Regions from separate parts of the Cytobacillus sp. FSL K6-0265 genome, predicted to be linked through region 3. Evidence: predicted binding sites of a transcription regulator. Region 3 holds the regulator's gene; each other region holds the start of a gene.

Region 1 (6,265 bases), 580 kb from region 3:
CATTTTTTATATTTTTGTATGCTGACATAAGAGTGGAATGGCGGTTATATTGGTTTAACTGTATACCCTATATCCAAAATAAAAAGCACAGCGTATGTAAGTAGTGTCCCCACACTCTTACATCGTCCGCCTACTCACGATAGGCAAACATTTGCTGTACCTTTAGATGTATTTTATTACATTCCAGGTCCCATAGCAACGGTTTGTCTGATGATGGCCGTTGCTTTTTTGTATTCAAAGGAGCCAGGGAAATGAAAAACCGTATTGATGTAATTGCACAAGAAGAATCATATAGTAACCTTGCGTCATTTAATGATATAGAACTAATGAACAAGGCAGTACGTAAATATAGAGAACTCATAACTGTGTCTGTTAAGCGAGCTGACGTACAGAAGAGACTAATTGCTTTATTAGAGATTTTAAAACGTCATAGCTGCAAGCAAATTGGCGTGAGCTATATGTCTAAAAATACGATTGCCAAAAAATTAGAATTATCCTATAAGACTGTACAAAGATTAATGAAAAAGTTAGTTGACTTGGGCATGATCCGCCAGGTAGAAATGAAGCGTAAAAAGAACATGTTACAAACTGCTAATGCAGTTATTATTTTGCCTATAAAAGAAGAAGTGACCAACAAGCAACCTGCTAAAAAGTCCAAGAAGTGTCCTACCATTAAAACAACTTCTAGTTCTTTAAAACAACTTATTAATAATACTAAACGTAATAACAGCGTTAAGTTGTCATCTGCAAATTTTATTGCTCATTGGGTACCAAAAAGCTTCGCTGAGTTAACAAGGTACTTTTATTCTGAAGCAAAAGCTATTGAAGAATTTTGGAAAGTAGTTAAACAATGTAATAGAGTAGTAGACCATATGAACGGTTTAAGAGCCTTTACTGAAGATCAAGAGCTTGAAATTGGTGTACAAGCATTTAAGGAATTTGTAATGAAAATAAAGTCTGGTGCAAAAATGATTAAAGGGGAATTTGCTTATTTTAACGGCATTGTTAATAATCTTATGGATAAGCTTTATTTTGATGACGCATTTATGTCTCGTTAAAGGTTAGTATCTCTACTGGCATCTTAGTACATAATTTCTCAAACTCGTGTTTCCGTTGATCACTTAAAGTAAAAATGCTTAATTTAGGCATCAGCCCAAAATGCTTGCCGATTTCTTGCCACATCTCTCGATACTTATTTATCTTTTTACGGTTGTCTTGCATAGACCTGGTGTTATCTATCTCGATTAAATAAACATACCCATTACGGCTAAATACAGCGTCAGGGATAAGTGTTTGCTTGTTAACCACAGTTAATCCTTTTATCTGAATTCCAAAACTATATTCTGGCTCTTGTGATGTCTCAATAATATATTCCCTTTTCCAATCCAGAGGGCAATTAAAATGGACATAAGCCTGGTTGCACAAAAGCATGTGGTCAAACAAGACAGACTTTTTAACTTCCTTATCAGAGCCAATTAAATTACGGCCATCTTTATTGAGATACACTATTTTTTGATTAGAGCGTACAACATGAAGATACTCTTCTAACTGATTAATTAACCTACAGGTATGACGATATGATCCAGGTTGTAATATATCATGAAGTTGCTTAACTGTTACTGCACCTAATTTATCAATTGTCATCAGAATCTTTTCTTGCTTGTTGAAGTTCATGCAGAAAACCTCCTATTTGTATGTCATTGATATAAGGGCATTGAATCTCATGTGATTGGGCTAATTTATAAATGGCCCTGCCTGGTATCGGTTCTAATTCTTCAGCGCCTTTTTCATCAAGGATTACACGACTACCTACCATATCTGGCATCCGAAACGCAACACGTGCCATCATGTTCATTTTTATGCTCATGCTGACTGATTCCTTTGAAGGGTATTGAGTGGCCAAGATTAATCGAAAGCCTAATCCCCCACCAATACGTGCAATTTCACTGAGATATATTTGTGCGAGTTCGGCATGCTTTTTAAATTCTTTAGGTACTAATTTGGGTGAAAGTTCTGCTGATTCATCCACAATAATAAATGTACGTTCTTTAATTGGTGTCTCAGCGACATTAGTCCAGTTATTCTTTAAATAGCGTTCTTCCTCTAATTTGATAAGTTTATAAACATGATCCAGCACCTTACATGAGTCAATTAAACTAGTTGCCACAGTCTTAACTTGTGGAAGGTTGCGGTATTTGTAAAACTCTAATCCTCCTTTTAAATCCAATATAATTATTTTCACTCTGTCAGGATTCCCAAGTATTAATGACGAAAAAATGCTTTTCAAAAATATTGTTTTTCCCATCCTAGTTGCCCCACCTACTAGCAAATGCGGATAATGGTCAAAATGGTGATAGATCACTTTTCGTTTTTTTCCTATTGGCACGAGCCATGAATTTTCATATAAATTCTTTTTATCATATGTCCAGTTGGATAGAGTTTTGTATGGGATTAGTGCTGCTGCAGTCACAAGGACTGGCGGAATAAACCACTCTAACATTAGGTCACTCTCCTATTCAGTGTCATTGTCACTCACTTTGTCATCGGGTCTCCTGGTCAGTGACATGTCATTTTTTTATTTATCAATGTTTCATAGTTAATTTTTCTTGTCATTTGTAGAGCAACTAAGAATACTTATCGTATTCTTCCTCTTCCTCGTTTCTCTCGTTGAGGCTCAAATAAAAATTGCCCACAAGTGCTTCAATAGATAGAGCATTCCCCCGTATTTAGTCACCTCTAATGCCAAGTTAATTGCTGTTTGATTAATCTTAATACCGTAACCCTCCATAATTGTTACCCCTACCAAGCTACCTCCAGCTACTCCAATCGCTACTAACCCAAATGTCACCGGGTCCATTTGTCATCACCCTTTCGTCAGTGTCTAGTACAGTGTATGGGCCACTGCCTAAAAACTTGCCTGTCTATTAACATTTTTGATAACTTTTTTTATCATTTTAATTAACAGGAGTTAACAAAAAGGTGTAGAATCAGTATCTTAAAGAAGGTGAATGGATATGTTTAATAACAGAATTGGATATTGGGCCGATAAAAAAGGAGTCAAACATAAGTACATTGCAGCAGAATGCGGAGTAACTATTCAAACATTTTCTAGATGGGTAAACAATAAAACTCAACCAGATTTGAAACAATCTGCTGCCATCGCTCGTATCTTAGGAATAAACATTGATCAACTAATAACTGAGGAGGAAGAAAAGGATTGAAGAATATTTATAAAATCATACTATTTGTTTGCGTATTAATCTTTATCGGAATAGGAACTTATATGTCTATGGGAAATGAAAGTGTTCAAGGAGTTTCAGGAGAATCCCAAGAGAATGAAGGATATAACAGTGTGGAAGAAATTGATCCGGAGGAATATGAAGAAAAATTTATTGTCTCAACAATTGAACACTTGAATACAATTCAAGAAGATATGGAAGAATTAGAGTTTTTGTTATCTGATATTCAAGAACAAGATGATAACTGGAGATTGGATATTCAATTTATTACAGATTCTAGTAGTGTCGTCCACAATAATGTAAGCACTGGGTTTCTAAATGAGGAACAAAAGGAAAAGTATAAGATGACTTTGGCATCTAATCAATCAGCCATAGAACTTGCAGATTCAATTTACTCCGATACAGAAGAAGCCTTAAATTTATACGACAAACGTCTTTTTGAAGATATTTATACTAGATTAGAAGAACAAGAATCATTAATCAAAGAAACATTAGGTAATCTTGAAGAAGAACGATACAATTAAACCGCCTCTTAACTGGCGGTTTTTGTTATTCTTAGCGTTCTTGGTTGACCCTCATTCCAACTAACATAGCCGTAATCCCTTAAACTGTGCAATATCCTGCTTATTGTGGAGGAAGAAGGTATTCCTGTTAATTCACTTAATTCCCTATATGTAGGTGGATAATGATTTGTTGCAACGTATTTTTCTAATGTTTCTAACACTTCTCTTTGTCTAGTTGTTAGTTTACGCATAATTGACCCCTTTTTTCTTATTTTTGTATTCCTTTAAACATAATTTTACAGGAACATTCGTTCTATTTCAACTTGTTTTCGAACAAATGTTTGTATAAAATCAGTTCATAAGGAGTGATTCTAAATGATACGAGACCGTGGAAAAATGAAATGGCAAGGATTCTTTATGAGCGAACACACCGAATTACTTAAACAAATACCAGTTGAATATGAAAAAATGAAGAAGCCAGAATTGGATGAGCAAGAACTTGAGGATATACAGATAATAACTATGGAGTCGCTAAACTATACAACTACAATCAAATTAACTATATGGATTGATGGCTTCACAAAAACTTATGAGGGGATTGTTGATAAAATCGATCATATTAACATGTACATCTATCTAGAGACAACTGAATCTAATATTTTGAAGTTTCATATTCATGAAGTGATTTCGATTGAAAGGATTTAAATTTATGACTAGGATTAATGAAGCTGATCGTGATGTGCTAGAGCAAGCAATATACTTACCAATGATTATTATTATCCTTGAAAGAGATTTAAAGATCATTGAGAAGTCCCCGTTTAAGATTAAGCAGCCTTATATTACCTTGATGGAAAATACAATAAGGAAAGTCCGAAGTGACCTAAAAGAAGTTAAAGATAAGATGAGGAAAGGGAATATGAGAGTAACTCAGATTGGACACGATGAGTCGTTTACTATGTATGAGTTCCACTACAAAGGCTATGATGAGCAGCATAATTATTTTAATCCAAGAATTAGAAATAAATGTGAGGAATTGTTGGAGTTATATTTAAATAAAGAGGACATTAAGAATATCTATAGAACTAATGACTAACAAATTACTTTAACCATCAGAAAGGTATTGATATAATGATTTTTTATCATTTGGATAGAACTTCTTCTCTAATTGAAGGAAAAGTTCTAAAAAACTATAATTTAAACAGTGTTACAAATTACTTAGAGGACCATGCCGATTTCTTGTTTCCAAAGGGATTTAGTAGCCACGGTAGAACATATCTATTAAATTCAAATTCTCCTGATGCTAAAATTGAATGGTTTTATGAATACGTTCGTCGGAGCCATTTTAATAGCAAACCTTCAAGATTTACTTCTTTCTTTGCAGTAGATTGTCTAGACGAAATTGATGATATATTTGGAGAGACATACGGTGACGTATACAAAATAGAGGCTGAACATTCATTTCGAGCAGATATGAATTTATTAAAATCTCCAGATAATTTCTTAGATATGTCAATTTATGCACATAAATATTGGACCGGAGAACTTTATGAGGATTTTTATAGATTAAATACAAATGAAAAAATTAAATGGGAATACCTATTGTATGGAGAAATCAAGGTTAAGGAAAAAGTAAAAGAATTTAAGCCCCTCAAATGAAGGGGCTTTTTATTATTTCTTAAAAATCTTAGCACTAGTATCAGAACCAACATATATATTACGTTTACCTCTAGAAGTCTTAATCGTCACGACATTTGCTTGCGGGCGATCTAATACTTCATATGTCAATCCCCCAAACGCCGCAGGAGTGAGTGACCAATCAGAGTTCTTAGTAACTGGAGCTACATTGAGCTTATAAGTCCTCCATGTCTTTGCTGAAGCTGGTAGAGTAACATATTCTTTTTTCGGCTTCGGTTTTGGCTTAGTTGCTGGTTTGGTATTGCCTCTCATTAAATTCAAGAGTTTTGTGTTTTGAGCCGCTTTGCCAGAATAATTTTCAATACCGTACTTCGCAGCCAGTTTTTTTCTATTAGCCAAGGAAGAATCCACATTGATGGATTTTAGATAATCTATAATACTAGTGCCTTTATATTCTTTTGTTGAAGGTTTTTCAACTGGTTTGGCAACACTCGGCTTAGATGGTGTAACCTTTTTGTTCAGCACTGCTTTATAATCAAATACAGGACATTGTTTCCACGAATATCCACTGAATTCATTGTGCCCCTTTATATACTTAATAGTAGGGTATGCCTTTTGTAACGCTGCAACTAAGTTACGTAAACTTTCCTCTTGCTCTTTAGTAGGCTCCTCGTATCTAAAATCACCAGTTAAACAAATACCAATGGCATAATTGTTATGATCACCAACGTGATACGTGCGCAATTCGATATCATTACAAAATTTAATTGTCCCATCTGGCTCAATTACATAACTATAACCAATGCTCGGCCAACCATGTGTATCTACATGATATCTCGCATAGCCTTCAGCATTTGAACCCCCAAGACCTTGTTTTGTTAAACTATG
Region 2 (6,265 bases), 950 kb from region 3:
TGATACCCATTTCTTATTCCCACGATCACGAAGCATCATTTATTCCTTCTTTCTCATTACTATTTTTTATGGCCACCGACAAGTGTGGCTCTATGTCTCGCTGTACCTGCGTCGGTATAAGAAACCGCTCGCAATAAGGAAGCAGATCCGAAGCGGGCACGAATGCGATCGACGGTATAGCCGAGCTTGCGCTTGTTAAAGCCATTTTGATCAAATAAACTAAGCTGATACTCGTGATCATCAGTTATTTGACCAAGAGAAATAGTAATCTTACGAACCGTTTTACCGTTATAATGTTCATCTAATAAAGCTAAACAAATATGATAAATAGTCATGGTTACATTTGTTGGCTCCTCCATTGTCCGAGAACGATAAAATCCACCACCAAACTCATCCTTGCTATAGCCAAGCCCAAAATGAACGGTTCTCCCTGCCTTACGATGTGTGCGTGCCCTTCTTGCAACCTCCTCACACATTTCTAAAACAACATGCTTGATTTCTTCTTTATCGGTATAATCTCGAAGCAAGATTTGACTTTTCCCAAAGCTAATTTGACCTTGTAAAATCGGAGCACCGATTTCTGACAAATCTATTCCCCATGCGTGATAATAAAGCTGATTGCCCATAATACCAAACTTTTTTTCTAGTGTAGTTAGATTAAAATGGGCAAGCTGGCCAACCGTAAAAATCCCCATGCTGTTCAAATTTTTTTCCAATCTGTTGCCTATACCCCACATTTGACTTAATGGGGAAATCGGCCAAAGTTTTTCCTCTACCTGCTCATAAGTCCACTCAGCAATGCCGGCCTTCTTTGCTTCTAAATCAAGACAAAGCTTTGCCATTAACATATTGGGACCAATCCCGACAGATGAAGGTAGCTGAAATTCCCTTTCGATATCATCTTTTATCTTTTGGGCAATCGTATAGGCGTCGCCCCATATATGTTCTGTTCCGTCAATACAAATAAAACTTTCATCCACACTATAAGTATGAACGGCTTCTTTCGGTACATAGCGATGAAATACACGAGTAATTTCCATGGAGACACGTAAATACGTAGCCATCTTTGGTTCTTCAATAATAATGCGAGGGTCATTGGGGACTTCAAATAGCCGCGACCCTGTTTTTATGCCAAATTCTTTCTTCATTCTCGGTGAAGCAGCAAGAATGACACTGCCTTTACGATCATGATTTCCCGCTACTACAAGATAACATTCCATTGGATCTAATCCGCGCATAACAGCTGAACAACTGGCATAGAAGCTCTTCATATCTATACATAAAATTTGTTGTTTTGGCATGACACTATAATCAACCATCAGATTGCCTCTTCTCACCATAAAATAAGAACTTATGTTCTGTTTATTTATACCCATAATATTAACCGAATATACGTTCCCTTTCAATGGAAATTTTACGACGAATTTCTTATATTCGACTAACTAGACAAAACCTGGGATTGAATAAGAATAGCTCTATCATTAGCTGAGATGGACTAAAAGTAAAACAAACTCTTGTAAAGTAGAAGGCTGCTCCCTTTCATTATCCCATGCATAAATATTCGACATATTATGATATTTTACCTAAATCAATAATCAAAAAAGTTCCCAGTTTTCCCCTCTGTTATTTGACGTGCCTATTATTTAACGGAAATGTTTAATGGATAGTCGAAAAAACCTCTTTTGCCGCTATCTTTGGCAATTTCACTATTCTTGCACGAGCAAATCGATTTTGCTCTGCCATCTTTGACGATTTCACTATCGATGCACGAGCAAATCGCTTTTATAACCAAAATAAGACATAAAAAAACATGAACAAAGAAATTGCTCATGTTTCATGTTTTCTAATGATTCCTAGCGATTAAATGGGACCCAACCTTCTCTAGAGAGGATAGCTTCCCATAATCCGTTCGGAATGTCATATTTATCTCTTTCTTTTAAATTCAGGGCATATTCTATTTCCTCAAGACGATCTTCTTGAATATATGCAGCCCATCTTGGTGAAATTAACAATTCTCTACCTAAAGCAATAAGTGGGATATTTCGTTCTCTAACGGCTAATGCTTCATCAGGTGAATTCACTTGTCCAACGGCCATTAAAGGAACGCGACCATTAATCACTTCATTCACCAGTTCAATTCTTGTGCGCTCTGTATCCGCCCCGCGGTGAGGAGTAGATAGTGCATGCATAAGAGAGATGTGCAAATAATCGAAAGGAAGATTTGATAAGGCATCCACTAGTTGAAAAGTTTCCGTCATTGTTAAACCAGGTGTCGATGGCTCTTCAGGTGAAAAGCGATAACCAAAAATAAATGGTCTCTTCGCATGCTTATCAATCGCCCTTTGGCAAGCTTCCGCAACAGCCAATGGAAACTTCATCCGATTTTCTACAGATCCACCCCATTCATCATCACGTTTATTCGTATACGGGGAATAAAACTGCTGTATTAAATACCCGTTTGCACCATGAATTTCTACTCCATCAAAACCTGCTTCAATCGCTCTTCTTGTAGCTTCTCCAAAGGCTTCGATGATTTCTTCAATTTCTCCTGCCGATAGGGCACGAGCTTTTTGATTGTCATGATCTATATCTGAAGCAGATACGACATCACCACCTGGAACAAGTTCAGTAGGACATGAGATGCCGCCGTGATGAATTTGTATCACCGCTTTTGCCCCTTGTTGTTGAATCGTCTCCGCTAGTCTTTTTAAACCCGGAATAAACTGGTCATCGTAAATACCTGGTTGACCAGGAAAAGCTTTACCATTTGGCGTCACATTGGCGCAAGCAGTAATAACTGTACCTAAATCCTTTGCACGTGCCTGGATAAAGACTAATTCTTCTTCCGAAATGGAGCCATCTTCATTAGAAGAATAATGTGTCATTGGTGCTAGTGCAAGTCGGTTTTTAACTGTCACACCGTTAGGAAATGTATAGGATTCAAATAACGGTTCATATTTTGCTTTCATATCTATCACCTTTTTTCTATAAATATCTTCACGATTTCACCATATAGATAAAAATAGCCCAATGCAAATTATTCAACTTGAAACATTATTTTTTATTAAACGCACCGCGTCCAGCCCATTCGAATAATCGGGGAGCAATGGCAAAAACTTTACTTCCTAAATTCATCCACCTAGGGAGATTTACCTCTCTCGTTGGCGTTAACATCACATCCACAACTTTTCGCGCAACATACTCCGGCTTTAACATATACCGCTGAACATTTTTCACATATGTGCCTTCTTTATCGGCTATATCAAAAAAATTCGTCTCAATCGGGCCTGGATTCACTGTTGTAATATACACACCTTGAGGAGCAACTTCCATCCGTAAGCTATTAGAATAGCCTAACACCGCATGTTTCGTTGCCGAATAGGTACTTGATTTCGGCGTAGCAATTTTCCCAGCTTGTGAAGCAATATTAATAATATGACCGCCTTTGGTCGCTAACATTGACGGCAAAACTTGCTGTGTACAAGCAATCAAACCCAGCACATTCACATCGAACATGCTTTTTACTTCTTTCATATTTGCATCATGCGCATAAGTGAAAATGCCGTATCCCGCATTATTCACAAGTACATCGATTACTTTAAATCGTTCGAGAATGAATGGAAAAACTTCCTCTACCTTTACAAGATCAGAGACATCTAAAGAAAAAATATGAATATCAACAGAAAAGCGTTGCTCAAGCTCTTCTTTCATTGCAGCTAATTTTTCTGTCCTTCTAGCCACTAAAGCAAGATTGGCTCCTCTTTCCGCACAAAGCCTTGCCATCTTTTCGCCTATCCCACCTGATGCACCTGTAATAATAATGTTCTTCCCATGTAAATCCTTTACCATTTTATCACCTCATTTGGCTACTATAGAAAGACACGCCATTCTTCTTATACTCACTTACTTCCCCAATTGCAAGCAAATAGTCGAGCTGACCGATTGTTTCAGATACCGTAAGAGGTAATTGCATTTTGTAAGCTTTCGGAAATAGGCGTTTGCATATATCAAAAACCGTCATTGATTCTTCCATGAGCCATTTCTTAACCTTCATCGCACGTTCATGCTGTGCTTTTTTTCGTTGAGGAATGATTTCATTTACATTTGTGAAGACTTCTCCATGACCTGGCAATACAAGCGCAAGCGAATAGCGGCTTAATTTATCAAGAGATTCATTATATTGTAATAATGATTTAGGGCGCTCAGATTGCCCTGGTAAAGGGGGCTCCATTAACGGATTCGGAGAAATATGAGCCAACAGATGGTCGCCACCAATATAAACCCCATCACTTTCTCGCAATAAACCAATATGACTTTGTGCATGACCCGGAGTTTCAATGACACGCCATCCTTTTAACCCTGGAGGTTCGTCTCCTTCACAAATTTCTTGAGCTAATGAGCGATCACAGAAATAGGCAAGCTCACCATGCAGTCTTGTCATTACTTTATCGTAATACTGAATCAAGCCAAACTCGGTGAGAACCTGCTGATAAAAATCATTATTTTGCTGTAGGAATTCCTCTGTCCGATTGAGCCATCGCTCATTTAAAGGATGACCAATAATTTGCATATCCGCCGGAAAATAATCAAGCAGACCAACATGATCTGGATGATGATGAGTAAGAATCACTTGCTCAATATCTGACAGTGTTAAGCCTAATTCATTCAGTTCTGACTGCAACGCTTCCCAAGCTTCCTCTGTTTTAGGTCCAGCATCTATAAGGGTTAGCTTCTCTCCTTTGATGACATAAAGGTTAACATCACCTACAGGAAAAGGAGTAGGAATCACGAGTCGACCAATATCATTAATCCATTGTGCCATTTTCATACCCTCCAACAATCATTATATTTAAATAAAATATGTGTAGAACAATCAAATCTTTAAACATATATATATTTAATCTTAGCTTTATTTCACAACAATGTCATTATTTTCACATAACTTTTAACAAATTATCTCTAAAAACTTATGAGAATGTTATTGACAATTTCCCTTGTTATCCCTCATAATCACAATAAATTAATGATTTAACGCGATGAATAAGAATAGTAGATGCACATAAGGCGAAAAGAGAGTGAAGCTCAATTAGGCTGAAAAGCTTCACCGTCCACTAGTCCATCGAACCTACCTTATGAGTGTTAGCAAAACTAACCGTAGCCGGCGTTAACGGATTCGAGATTGTCTGTTCAACTCAGCGAACATGACAAATGAAGGTGGTACCACGGAAGCATGTCCTTTCGTCCTTTACAGGATGAAGGGGCTTTTTTTATTGACCTTGACGGAGTTTGCAAGTAGAACCTTATCAACATTATCAAGGAGGAAAAAAATGAAAATCGCATTTATTGGCGCAGGTTCGATGGCTGAAGCTCTAATATCTGGCATCATTACGCAAAAGTTGGTAAGTGGAAATAATATATGGGTAACAAATAAATGCAATCAAGAGAAACTCTATGAATTACAACACTCTTATGGTGTCAACATATCTTATGACATAAAAGACATCCTCTCACATGTAAATATCGTCTGCTTAGCTATGAAGCCAAAAGATGTCGGAGAAGCGATTCAAAGTATTCAAGCTTATTTACGTAAAGACATGTTAATCGTCTCCGTCTTAGCAGGGGTAACTATTACTTCTATTGAAGAAATGGTAGGAACGAACCTAGCTATTGTTCGTGCCATGCCTAATACTTCAGCAACAATTGGTAAATCTGCCAGTGCATTAGCCATGAATAGTAATGTAAACAATTTACAATCACAAGCGGTTAAAGGGATGTTTGAAACAGTTGGTTTAGCGACCATCGTAAAAGAAGAAGACTTAGATGCTGTTACAGGATTATCTGGAAGTGGTCCAGCCTATATTTATTATCTAGTTGAAGCGATGGAAAAAAGCGCAGTGGAAATGGGACTCGAAAAAGAGGTAGCGAAAAAGTTTATTATACAAACTTTAATGGGTGCTGCAGAAATGCTTGAAAGATCTCCAAAAGAATCTGCACAATTACGAAAAGAGGTCACTAGCCCTGGAGGAACAACAGAGGCAGGATTAAAGGTACTTGAAGCACACGCGGTACAAGAAGCCTTTGTAGAATGCATTAAAGCAGCGACGGAACAGTCTAGGAAACTTGGTGAGATTTTTGCTAATAATATGAAAGTTTAAATGTAAACTCATTCATGTAAATCTATGTATAGAGACTAAGAACATATGAGTGATAGTAAATCATTCCAAAAACATGTCCTAGTCTCTAATCATTTTACTTAAACAGATTA
Region 3 (6,265 bases):
TGTTAATTTTAATTCAGCTGAACCTAGTGGTGATCCATGAGAAGCAGAGGAGCCTGCCTTATTCGGGGATCCATAACCAATTACCGTCTTAACTTCAATTAATGTCGGTTGTGTAGTATTTTGACGAGCGCTGTCAATTGCCTGGGCAATTTCATCGAGATTATTTCCATCTTCTACTCGGAGATAATGCCAGCCATAACTCTTAAAACGATCCGCTACACTTTCAGAAAATGATTGATCTAAATCTCCGTCTAATGAAATATCATTAGAATCATACATTACGATCAGCTTTCCTAATTGAAGGTGACCAGCAAGAGAAGCGGCTTCTGCTGACACTCCCTCCATTAAGTCTCCATCTCCGCATATACTATATGTATAGTGGTCTACTACATTGTAGCCATCTTTATTATATTCAGCTGATAGGTGGCTTTCTGCCATTGCCATCCCAACTGCCATGGCAATCCCTTGTCCTAATGGACCTGTTGTGGCATCTACACCTGGTGTATGGCCAAATTCAGGATGTCCTGGTGTTTTACTACCCCACTGGCGAAATTCCTTAATATCATCTAAAGAAAGATCATATCCCGATAAATGAAGGAGACTATACAATAGCATAGACCCATGACCTGCAGATAACACGAAGCGATCACGATTAAACCAATCAGGATTTTTGGGATTATGATTCATAAACTTTGTCCATAAAGTATACGCCATTGGCGCAGCTCCCATTGGCATTCCTGGATGACCAGAGTTTGCCTTCTCGACTGCATCGATTGACAATGTTCTTATGGCGCTAATTGATAAAGCATCTGTTTTGTTGAACATGAACGACATCCTTTCAATATATATCCTACAAATTAAATATAATAGACTTTCACCTTCAGTTACAACCAGAAAGGTAAAATATTATATAATTGTCATATAAAACAACAACAACAAAGGAAACTGCTCGTTACAGTTTCCTTTTAAAATTTATAAACACAATCTTAGTGAAGTGGTTTATTTTGTTCACGCTTTAACTTATCTGGTGTAACATCATTACCTTCAGGGTCAATAACAGTAACACCTTTTAATGTATTTAACATAGAAGCTCTAAACTTTTCTAAATATTCTTTTCTTAATTTAGATTGTTCCTTTGCCTCTAATTCTGATAAACCTTCCGTCTTTGCTTTCTTGGCAAGCGAATTAATTCTCGCTAATTTTTCTTTTGAAATCATTGTGTTACACTCCTTCCCATCCAAAAAGTCTTCAACCATATGGAGAAGATACTTAATAGCCATATTACTAAATATGAATGCATTTGACAAGAAAGCAGTTTACAATCATGTTTTTCACTATAATTTTCAGACGATAATACGTTGGTAAAGTATTGCTTTAAGATTTGGTAAAGCTATGTATCATTGTGCTCTTTTGAAAAATATGAATCTATTTAATGTAGGAAGCGTATGGAAGTAAGGGGAATGAGGAAATATACTTTCACTATCGTTTAATGTAAAAAAACATGGATTAATCTTAGGAGCACAGATAACCATTCACAATTTACGTTATTTCCCTCCAATGATGGTGCATGAACTCAACAATTGAAGGATCTTTCAGTATGCTTTTTTCTTGGGAGCAAAACAAGATATCTTCGTCTTTCAGTTTTAAAATATATTGCGCAATCAAATTAAGTGACATATTAGATTTGTATCATGATGGTTCATGATCCACCAGCTCTATTTCATCTATATATTCATTATATCTACGGTTAACGGTCGCTTTAGATACTTTATAACCAAAGCCTCTTAACGTTGCAGCAATTTCTGCAAAAGTAAGGTTGTTTTTTCTCAATTTTACTATTTCTTCAATTGGTACTTCTATTCGTTCTCTGCCGTTTATATTACCTTGGTTTTTTAAATTTTTTTCAGGTCGAAAGCCTTTTTGAACAGCTTTTTGCATCCCTCTTTTAATTTTTACATTATGTAGTTTTCTTTGATATTCTTCAACCATGCTAACAATCTGTAATACCATAGAATCTGAATCTGAAAGTTGCAATTCCCCGTTATGGGCAATTGTAAAAATCTTCCCATTTTCTTTAAGTATACAATGTAAGATGGCGATTTTAGCATTGCCTCTTCCAATCCTGGTTTCATCTTGAATAAGAACAGCCTCCGCTTGTTTCTGTTTTAGTAACTCTAATAATTGCAGCACACCTATTCTTTCTAAATCATAGCCACTTGCTTTCTCACGTATCACTTCAACTACAATCATATCCTTCATTCTCGCTAAATGTAAAAGTTCTTCTTCTTGTCTAGCAAGGGACGTTTCCTGTGTATCCTTCGTCGTGCTCACCCTACAATATATAATTACATTCATTCTCATTCATTCCTTTAGTCTTCTAATATCACACTAGCTAAATTGGTTTCAGATATTATTTCACCATCTGTAATGGGAAGATATACCGTATCACCAGGATGTATTTCACCTAAATGTATATGATTAAATTCTTCTACCCAAGCAACAAAATCTTTAGAAGACATATTATGGGCATCTCTAAAATCCTCCGCAATTTTCCATAAAGAATCCCCTTGTTTTACTTCAACCTTTACATACTCCTCCTGATTTGCATTACCAGTGTTCAAAAATAATAGGAAAGCCATACCGAAACTAAAAGCGATAAGAATAATAGCATAACTATAAGAATTCCACAATTGTTTTATCATTAATTGTCACCCCTGAATAGAATATATGTTCGATTTGATGATTTTAGTATAATGCGAACACTTGTTTCTGTCAACAAGAAAATTCGAACTTATGTTTGTATCTGTTTTCTACTGGTGGTATAATAAGCTTAATGATATTGACGAAGGTGCGTGATAGCGTGAAATTATCTAAGAGGCAGCAAGATATATTGAATTTTATAAAGGATGAAGTAAAACAAAAAGGGTATCCACCGTCTGTTAGGGAAATAGGCGAAGCTGTTGGACTAGCTTCAAGTTCAACCGTACACGGTCATCTAGCCAGACTAGAGAGTAAAGGGCTTATTCGTCGAGATCCAACAAAACCCCGTGCCATTGAAGTATTAAATTTAGAAGAGAGCAATCCAATTCCTAAAGTGCAAACAGTGAACGTTCCTATTATCGGTAAGGTTACTGCTGGTCAACCTATTACTGCGATTGAGAATGTTGAGGAATATTTTCCTTTACCTGAAAGAATGGCTCCGAGTGACGAAAATATCTTCATGCTTGAAATTATGGGAGAAAGTATGATTGAAGCTGGCATATTAGATGGTGATTATGTCATAGTCAAGCAGCAACAAACAGCAAATAATGGAGAAATCGTCGTTGCTATGACGGAAGATGACGAGGCCACGGTTAAGCGATTCTTTAAAGAGAAGAACTTTATTCGCCTACAACCAGAAAACCCTACTATGGAGCCGATTATTTTGCATAATGTATCTATTTTAGGCAAAGTTATTGGTGTTTATCGCCAAATTCATTAAAAAAGAGTGTCATTTTTGACACTCCTTTTTAATCGTTGCAATTATCTTTATATGTTACGCATCCAATTATTAAATTTGAAAAATTCAGTAAAATAGAATCATTACATGGAGACAAAAATATATTATAATGAAATTTACACCAAGAATCAACCTAAGGTCGCAAAAAAATCTCGGCTTTAGGAGTGTGAAGGAAAAATGTTAATGAACATTCTCTTCGCTGCGTTGATTGGTGGAATTGTCGGTGTTGCAGGGCATTTGCAGAGGTTAGGCAAACTAGTCAAGCCACGGATGACGAAAAAATTCATTTATTTAGGGTTCTTAGAAGACATCTTACTAGGAGGACTGGCGGCCGTATTTGTCATTGTGACAACAACACCGGATTCCCCCACTGCTGTTTTCATCATCTCTCTCGTTTCTGGTATGGGAGGAGAGGGTATCTTAAAATTATTAGATACCCTAAAAGTAAAAGATCACGAATAAATTTTATTCCGTTCTTATGAACGGTTTTTTGTTGTATATAAAAAGAACAAATAATATCTAGACAACCTCATTTTTCACCTACTATTATAAGAACTAAGCGCTAGAAATACCTGCTCAGACTGTTCAATTTCACATTTATGAAGGGATATAACACATCATCGTTTTACGATGAGTTGCTTCTTAAATTGTAGTATGTATGTCTTACACAGATCTTAGAATCACTTGACTACCTTCTACATGATGTTTTATGGGGCGATAAAACATCATGTCTTTTCATGAAAAACTGATGGTTTAATGGAATAAATGTTCATTTGATCCAGTTGATGGGTAAATAGAACAATCTACTTCAAAATACATACACTTTATATTCAATTCATCATCTATTAGGAATTAATAGCTATCTTGATTTCACGAACCAAGTCATCCACAGGTTGAGGATCGCTTCAAGCAACTATTTCTCATTGATTTCGATTATCTAGCATCATTGTTATAGTTTTTCTTCCTATTAATTAATAGATAGGACTGTAGACAAACTCAATATAAGGAGTTTGTCTACAAGTGAAGCAACCGTTAAGATTGGTTTTAAAGATGTTTTTTAGTATCCGCAATAGTTATTTTCTCATAAATTAACTTCCGCTAAAACACTGTAAAAGCACTCTCAACTATCGGGTTTTCCTCAGTGCCTTATACCTCAACTGCAACAATATCATCACAACAGATCGTAGTGATTCTTACACGACCTTTCTTGTCACAACAATCATCGTGACGATGACATTCCGCTTTTGCTAAGAAGACTAAATTTCCACGAACATCGATAAACTCTCCGAACACATGGCCGCCACCTTTAAGAAAAACCTTCACATCTTCACCACGGGAAATGTTCTTAAAAAACTCATCGCAGCCACAATCGTTATTGTCGTCTTTGCTGTAATTACCACAACCATAATTATTGTTGTCATATCCGTATGAGTCTGAATATCTTGGGCTTCTACCAAAAAAACAATTATTATATCCCATACCTCTTCCTCCTTTCTATGATTATGTTAATACTATATGTGGATGGTCTTGCAGTTGTACGGGCTATACCACCCTGTTAAGAGACCATTTTATTTGCTCTATGTTTCTATCTTTTAATCTTTCTACCCTAACTAAATAAAGAAGCAGCCGTTATGGCTGCTTTGAGCTAGATCCTTTTTAGTATCTCTTAAATAGATAGCAAGTTGAATGATGATATGAAACTGTTATATCCTATTGCCTTAATTCCTCGATGATACAATAAAGAAGAATCTTAATTATCGAGTTTCAACTGCAACGATATTATCACAACAGATTGTAGTGATTTTTACTCGACCTTTCTTGTCACAACAACAATCATCGTGATGATGACATTCTGCTTTTGCTAGGAAGACTAAATTTCCACGAACATCGATGAATTCTCCTGATACATGGTCGCCGCCTTTAAGAAAAACTCTCACATCCTCACCACGGGAAATGTTCTTAAAGAACTCATCACAGCCACAATCCTTATTGTCGTCTTTACTGTAATTGCCACAACCACAATTGTTGTTATTATATCCATATGAGTCTGAATATCTTGGGCTTCTACCAAAAAAACAATTATTATATCCCATATCTCTTCCTCCTTTCTATGATTATGTTAATACTATATGTGGAAAATGAAGAGTTGTACGGGCTATCTCACCCTGTTAAGAGACCATTTTATTTTCTCTTTGTATCTTCTTTTAGTTTTTCGAGTCTACTCTAACTAATATAAAAAAGCAGCCGTTATGGCTGCTTTGAGCAGAGTCCTTTTAGTATTTATTAAATAGATACGAAGTGAAGAAGCAGTTATATCCCTTGCAATAACTTCCTCTAAGACACATAAAAAAGGACTCTTACTAAGGTGTTTCTTTAGACTTCAACTGCAACGATATCATCACAACAGATCGTAGTAATCCTTACACGATCTTTCTTGTCGCAACAATCTTTGTGGCGATCATCGTGACGATCATCGCGACGATGACAGTTAGCTTTTGCTAGGAAAACTAAATTTCCACGAACATCGATAAACTCTCCGAAAACATGGCCGCCGCCTTTAAGGAATACTTTCACATCCTCACCACGGGAAATGTTTCTAAAGAATTCATCGCAGCCACAATCGTTATGATCATATCCATATGAATCTGAATAGTTTTGATTTTTATATCCCATATTCTCATCCTCCTTTCTATGATTATGTTAATACTATATGTGGAAGATGAAGAGTTGTACGGGCTATATCACCTTGTTAAAAGACCATTTTAT

Evidence for each region. The regulator LexA, encoded in region 3, represses DNA repair genes until DNA is damaged. The targets are predictions, from matches to a motif close to CGAACATATGTTCG.
Region 1: the regulator LexA is predicted to act here: its motif matches at 4,073-4,086, upstream of MHH73_RS07115 (YolD-like family protein).
Region 2: the regulator LexA is predicted to act here: its motif matches at 1,386-1,399, upstream of MHH73_RS14655 (Y-family DNA polymerase).

The regions. Positions count from the first base shown of each region.
Region 1 is NZ_JBBOPE010000001.1:1,369,008-1,375,272, reverse strand. Features, by position in the region: partial or broken gene MHH73_RS07155 (sporulation protein YhbH) at 1-61, opposite strand, end outside; gene MHH73_RS07150 (helix-turn-helix domain-containing protein) at 252-1,058, shown strand; gene MHH73_RS07145 (replication-relaxation family protein) at 1,045-1,674, opposite strand; gene MHH73_RS07140 (FtsK/SpoIIIE domain-containing protein) at 1,634-2,500, opposite strand; gene MHH73_RS07135 (hypothetical protein) at 2,675-2,857, opposite strand; gene MHH73_RS07130 (helix-turn-helix domain-containing protein) at 3,015-3,221, shown strand; gene MHH73_RS07125 (hypothetical protein) at 3,218-3,763, shown strand; gene MHH73_RS07120 (LexA family protein) at 3,772-3,993, opposite strand; gene MHH73_RS07115 (YolD-like family protein) at 4,118-4,447, shown strand; gene MHH73_RS07110 (hypothetical protein) at 4,452-4,835, shown strand; gene MHH73_RS07105 (hypothetical protein) at 4,871-5,398, shown strand; gene MHH73_RS07100 (N-acetylmuramoyl-L-alanine amidase) at 5,411-6,265, opposite strand, start outside.
Region 2 is NZ_JBBOPE010000001.1:2,901,484-2,907,748, forward strand. Features, by position in the region: gene MHH73_RS14650 (YolD-like family protein) at 1-36, opposite strand, end outside; gene MHH73_RS14655 (Y-family DNA polymerase) at 60-1,319, opposite strand; gene MHH73_RS14660 (NADH-dependent flavin oxidoreductase) at 1,854-2,969, opposite strand; gene MHH73_RS14665 (SDR family NAD(P)-dependent oxidoreductase) at 3,055-3,849, opposite strand; gene MHH73_RS14670 (MBL fold metallo-hydrolase) at 3,854-4,822, opposite strand; gene proC (pyrroline-5-carboxylate reductase) at 5,328-6,155, shown strand; gene MHH73_RS14680 (sodium-dependent transporter) at 6,250-6,265, opposite strand, start outside.
Region 3 is NZ_JBBOPE010000001.1:1,952,718-1,958,982, reverse strand. Features, by position in the region: gene tkt (transketolase) at 1-825, opposite strand, end outside; gene MHH73_RS10045 (DUF896 domain-containing protein) at 987-1,217, opposite strand; gene MHH73_RS10040 (YneB family resolvase-like protein) at 1,690-2,355, opposite strand; gene yneA (cell division suppressor protein YneA) at 2,370-2,702, opposite strand; gene lexA (transcriptional repressor LexA) at 2,834-3,481, shown strand; gene MHH73_RS10025 (DUF4257 domain-containing protein) at 3,677-3,961, shown strand; gene MHH73_RS10020 (hypothetical protein) at 4,646-4,978, opposite strand; gene MHH73_RS10015 (hypothetical protein) at 5,254-5,592, opposite strand; gene MHH73_RS10010 (hypothetical protein) at 5,873-6,172, opposite strand.